Regions from separate parts of the Clostridium gasigenes genome, predicted to be linked through region 1. Evidence: a T-box and tRNA genes for the amino acid it is inferred to sense, from the RefSeq annotation. Region 1 holds a T-box; the other holds one or more tRNA genes.
The links. A T-box is a leader RNA that pairs with one kind of tRNA and senses whether it is charged. The one in region 1 lies ahead of ileS (isoleucine--tRNA ligase), so its partner is inferred to be a tRNA-Ile.
Positions count from the first base shown of each region.

Region 2: it encodes a tRNA-Ile, which carries the amino acid that the T-box ahead of ileS (isoleucine--tRNA ligase) is inferred to sense. The anticodon was not compared.

Region 1 is NZ_CP071376.1:1,134,398-1,137,591, forward strand. It holds gene ileS (isoleucine--tRNA ligase) at 1-1,233, opposite strand, end outside; T-box leader at 1,317-1,538, opposite strand; gene J1C67_RS05605 ((2Fe-2S)-binding protein) at 1,814-2,032, shown strand; gene J1C67_RS05610 (class I SAM-dependent rRNA methyltransferase) at 2,198-3,194, shown strand, end outside.
Region 2 is NZ_CP071376.1:1,465,498-1,468,691, reverse strand. It holds gene cls (cardiolipin synthase) at 1-52, shown strand, start outside; gene J1C67_RS07100 (VanZ family protein) at 165-611, opposite strand; gene J1C67_RS07095 (hypothetical protein) at 852-1,295, opposite strand; gene J1C67_RS07090 (hypothetical protein) at 1,582-1,722, opposite strand; tRNA gene J1C67_RS07085 (tRNA-Ala) at 1,982-2,057, opposite strand; tRNA gene J1C67_RS07080 (tRNA-Ile) at 2,061-2,137, opposite strand; rRNA gene rrf (5S ribosomal RNA) at 2,146-2,262, opposite strand; rRNA gene J1C67_RS07070 (23S ribosomal RNA) at 2,394-3,194, opposite strand, start outside.

The sequences.
Region 1 (3,194 bases):
TAAAGTACTCATTGCAACAAACCAACTCTCTCTTGGATAATAAAGAAGTGGTGTGTCACATCTCCAACAATGTGGATATGAATGAGTATGCTTTTCAGCTTTTACTATTTGGTTATTTTCTTTTAAGTATTTAACTATGCTCTCATCGCATTTTTTAACAAACTTTCCTGCCCATGGAGTAACTTCATCTACAAAATTACCACTTGTATCTACTAAATTAATAAATGCTAGTTTATTTTGTGCTGCAATTAAGTTATCATCTTCTCCATAAGCTGGAGCTATATGAACCACACCAGTACCATCTGCTAATCTTACATAATCACCATGAACTACAACAAAGGCTTTTCCTTCTGGCTTATGGAATTGCATTAATTGTTCATATTCTAAACCTAAAAGCTCTTCGCCTTTAAATTCTTTTATTATTTCTACATCTTCTCCTAAAACATTACCTATTAAATCTTTAGCTAAGATATAAATTTCATCTTCTTTTTTAACTTCAGCATAATCATACTTTTTGTTAATACATAATGCTACATTTGATGGTAATGTCCAAGGAGTTGTTGTCCAAGCTAATATATACTTGTTTTGTTCTCCCTTTACTTTAAATTTAACAATTGCAGTTAAATCCTTAACATCTTTGTATCCTTGAGAAACTTCATGTGATGAAAGACCTGTTCCACATCTTGGGCAATAAGGCATTACTTTATGACCTTTATATAGAAGCTCTTTATCCCACATTTGTTTTAAAGCCCACCATACTGATTCTATGTATGAATTATGATAAGTTACATAAGGATTTTCCATATCTACCCAATAGCCTATTTGATTAGTCATTTTTTCCCACATGCTTACATATGAAAAAACACTTTCTTTACATTCTGTAACGAATTTTTCTACACCATATTCTTCTATTTGTGGTTTACCTGAAATTTTAAGTTTCTTTTCTATTTCAAGTTCAACTGGAAGACCGTGAGTATCCCACCCAGCTTTTCTTATAACCTTATATCCCTTCATAACTTTATATCTTGGGATTATATCCTTCATAACTCTTGTTAAAACATGACCTACGTGAGGTTTTCCATTTGCTGTTGGAGGACCATCATAAAATGTGAAATATTCCCCATCTTGGTTCATATCAAAGTTCTTTTTAATTACGCCCTTGTCTTCCCAAAGTTGTGTAACTTGTTTTTCCATACCAACAAAACCTGTTGGCAATTCAACTTTCTTATACATAAACAAAAATCTCCCTTCTTATTTTTAATATTAGCTAATACTTACTAAATTATTCTATTAAAGCATAAAAAAACCTCATCCTATATAAGGACGAAGTTGAATTCGCTATACCACCTATGGTCTATTATTTCGAGTACCATCATACTCTATCCTATAACGTAGGATAACGGGATAAGCTTAATTAGTAAAAACTTTTCAGCCCCCAACTCCTAGGTGATTTTCATTAAGCTATTCTATGACTTTACACTAGCCAGCCACTCTCTAAAAGAAATCACTTAAATACTTTTCCTAATCATCGTCTTTATATTTTTTTAATTATATATCACTGTAAATTTATTGTCAATTGACATTATGTATATTTTACTATAAAATGCAGCAATATTAAAGATACAATGAAACTTTTTCTAAAATAAATATTTCATTTCAATAATAAAACTTAACTGATAATTTTTATTAATTAGTATTGACTTTTGTTTTTACTTTTTGTTATAATAGAGTCATAGAAAATAACTTTTAAATTTATTTTTTATCCCCTTTTATTTTCAATTAGTACATTCTATGCAATTAGGAGGATAACTAAATGGAAAATAATTTAACAGAAGAAGTCCTTGATAAGATAACAAAAACTTGTACTTGCAGGGCAATCCCAAGATCCAAAATTAAAGATGCAATTAATGCCGGAGCACACACAGTGGAAGCAGTTTCCAAAGTAACTGGAGCTTGCACTGGTGGATGCAGAGGCTCAAGATGCGCCCCTAAAATCAAAGATTTGATTGAAAAGCACCTTGAAAAAAAATAATACATGGCCCCTACCTTGTATTATCCATACAATTGTACTTCCCCTTAGCCACCTGTTATTAAAACAGGTGGTCTTTATTTTGCATATTTTTTTATTATTAATAAATTCATATATGCTTTGTGTTATAATCTTATAATAATTTATTAGGTAAGGAGTTGCTTGAAAATGACATGTAAGTTTTATTTACATATTGGAAAAAGTAAAAAAGTAGAAAATGGTCGTCCTTGGGTTTACACTGACGAAATTAATGAATATGATGGCGAATATGAAAATGGAGATATCGTTGAAGTATACGGACCTAGAAAAAATTTCCTAGGTAAAGGATACATAAACGATAAAAGTAAAATAACAATAAGAATAATGACTAGAAATATAGATGAAGAAATAAATGAAGAGTTTTTCAAAAATAGGTTTGCTGCGGCTTGGGATTATAGAACTACTGTAATAGACACATCTTCTTGCAGATTTATATTTGGAGAGGCTGATTTTCTGCCTGGTTTAACAGTTGATAAATTTGAAGATTATTTCGTAATTCAAATATCAACTCTAGGTATGGATAAATATAGAGATTTAATAGTTAAAATCCTTACTGAAGAATATAACGCCAAAGGTATCTATGAAAGAAGCGATTTAAAAACTAGAGAAATTGAAGGTTTAGAACAAACTAAAGGTTTCTTAACTGAAGAGTTTGATACTAATGTTCAAATAGTAGAAAATGGTGTTAAATATATAGTTGATTTAGCAAACGGCCAAAAAACTGGCTTTTTCTTAGACCAAAAGGAAAACAGAGCTGCTATTCATAGAATTTGCAAAGGTCGCGATGTTTTAGATTGCTTCACTCATACTGGTTCATTTGCATTAAATGCTGGTATAGCTGGTGCAAAATCTGTTTTAGGTGTAGATGTTTCTGAATATGCTATTGATTGCGCTAAAAAGAACGCAGAATTAAATGGACTTCAAGATACAGTTAAATTTGAATGTCATAATGCCTTTGATATATTACCTACATGGTCTAAAGAAGGCAAAGAATTTGATGTTGTTATCTTAGATCCTCCAGCTTTCACAAAATCAAGAAACAATATAAATGGAGCTACAAGAGGCTATAAAGAAATTAACCTTAGAGGCCTTAAAATGGTTAAAAAGGGTGGATACTTTGCAACTT
Region 2 (3,194 bases), 330 kb from region 1:
AATAGATAGATTTATTAATGGTCTATGTAGATTATTTTCATCTATATTATAGCCTAAACCAATATTATCCTAATATAAGCGTCGTTAAAAAAAGAGAATTTTTCTAACCACTATTACAGTGATTAGAAAAATTGCCCTCTTTTTATATAGATATTATTATTTTTTTAAGACTCCTTATTTGACTTAACATTTTCATATATCCATGTTAAAATCATAGCTATACATCCACCAGATATATCTATTATCACGTCTTTAAATGCCATTGCTCTACCTGGTATAAAGTATTGATGAATTTCATCTGAACCTGCATATAATAAAACCCCTAATAAAGTATATAATTTAGCATTTCTTTTACCCATATACAAACAATTTACTCTATATAAAAGCAAAAATAGAATTAGATATTCAGTGAAATGTGATGCTTTTCTTATTATAAAAGTTGCTAGCTCTCCAAAATACGAATCTAATCTTATACCTAAAAACTCAAATATTTTTATTACCAAATCACTTTGATTACTTGATACCTCACCCGTTTGATTGGACATAAAGAATATTATTCCCATCCATACTAATAACATTACCCATGATATCACTTTGTTTTTTCTGATCATATCTATTCTCCTTAAGTTTTAAAGCATCCTCAAAAATAATAGACTTTACTTTGATATATATTTTATTACAAACAAATAAATTTAATACACTAGTAGTAGTGCTATTCTGTATTAAATAAACAAATCATGAAATAAAATAAACTCTCATATTTACTATTATATTTTTAAAGATGTCTAAATTAAATAATATATTAATCTCCTTAAAAATTATACACTATTTAATTTTAACTTGTATAGATATTAATCACGATCTATTAAATATCTATTAATATAAGCTAAAGATTGCTCTAACATTCCTTGTCCTCTCTCTATATCTTGTACCTTAACTTCTAAGTTACACATCCTTTGTTCTACTAGGTGTAATGTATCTTTTATATCATTTAATAATTTCCCTTCATATGATACTTGTGCTCCATCAGGATCTATATATACTTTTTCAGGAACCGCACCACATTCAGTACATGTTGCATAAACACCATCTCTATCTGTATCTTTAAATACTTTAAACGTATCATTATTACATTTAGAACAATTTGACAACATTATGAAATCATAATAACTTATATCATATTTATTTTCACTCTTACATTGGTCACACGTTAATACTATTTCATTATTATCAGTTACTATATGGAATCTACTACCACTGCATCCCTCTTTTTCACATACAACAGTTCTTATCATATAAGCTCACCTCTCTCTTACTCAATTAATAACATAAATATATGCCTCATATCTTAATATGTTTATTTTATTAAATATATGCTATATTCTTATTAATTATCCTTCTATACCTATTTCTATAATTGCTAATATATAACCCTTCTTAGTATTTTCTATGCCTAAAATATCTTTTTTAAAATAACTAGTAATATTCTAGTCTATTTTCTTTTTAGCTCTATAAATGTAAAGGGCATAAATACATATATGTATTTATGCCCTAATAATAACTTTCTTATAATTATTCAACCTATCTTAAACATTTTATCTCTTCTTCTACTTCTTTTATTAATTCGTCTATCTTATTTATATTCTTTCCTGCTAATAGCAATTCCCTTTTCTCTAATTTTAGTTCTATTATCCTTTGTTCTAACCCAGATTTATTGCCCACAAAAAACACTCCCCATTTCAAAGTTTGTTTTGTTTGATTTTATATTCATTAAGTACCTTACTAGTTTATGAATGAAAACCAGTTTTGTTAAAAATAATCTTATTCTCTATTTAAACCTTTACTATATATTATTAATTATAATATATATAATTAATAATTGATAACTAAATTTTTAGAGTTTTTACTCTCTTTTTCGACAGTTACAATAATATCTAAATTAAAGCAAAAAAAGTTACGATATAAATCGTAACTTTTAATATGGTGGAGGTAACAGGAATCGAACCTGCGACCCCCTGCGTGCAAGGCAGGTGCTCTCCCAACTGAGCTATACCCCCATATGGTGGACCTTCAGGGACTCGAACCCCAGACCGACCGGTTATGAGCCGGTTGCTCTAACCAACTGAGCTAAAGATCCTAGTTTTGACCTGGCGACGTCCTACTCTCCCACACAGCTGCCCGTGCAGTACCATTAGCGCTGTAGAGCTTAACTTTCCTGTTCGGAATGGAAAGGAGTGTTTCCTCTACGCCATCATCACCAGATTACTTATTAAGTATAACTGTTTTAAACTTATTTGTCAACAGTTATTTTAAGATTCTAAATATTAATTTAGTCTCTTATATTTTTTTATCAGAGTTTTGTTCTCTGAAAATTGCACATGAATTATTGTAAATTGGTCAAGCCCTCGACCTATTAGTATCAGTCAGCTAAATATGTTGCCATACTTACACCTCTGACCTATCAACCTCGTGTTCTTCAAGGGGTCTTACTAGCTTATGCTATGGGAAATCTCATCTTGAGGGAGGCTTCACGCTTAGATGCTTTCAGCGTTTATCCCGTCCCGACTTAGCTACCCAGCGATGCTCCTGGCGGAACAACTGGTGCACCATAGGTCGGTCCATCCCGGTCCTCTCGTACTAAGGACAGCTCCTCTCAAATTTCCTACGCCCGCGACGGATAGGGACCGAACTGTCTCACGACGTTCTGAACCCAGCTCGCGTGCCGCTTTAATGGGCGAACAGCCCAACCCTTGGGACCTACTACAGCCCCAGGATGCGACGAGCCGACATCGAGGTGCCAAACCTCCCCGTCGATGTGGACTCTTGGGGGAGATCAGCCTGTTATCCCCGAGGTAGCTTTTATCCGTTGAGCGATGGCCCTCCCACGAGGTACCACCGGATCACTAAGTCCGACTTTCGTCCCTGCTCCACTTGTAGGTGTCGCAGTCAGGCTCCCTTCTGCCTTTGCACTCTTCGAACGATTTCCGACCGTTCTGAGGGAACCTTTGAGCGCCTCCGTTACTTTTTAGGAGGCGACCGCCCCAGTCAAACTGCCCACCTAACAATGTCCTGTCACCAGTTTCATGGCGTCCAGTTAGAACCTCAGTACTGTCAGGGTGGTATCCCAAGGATGACTCCACCAAGGCTAACGCCCTAGCTTCCCAGTCTCCCACCTATCCTGTACAGACAATACC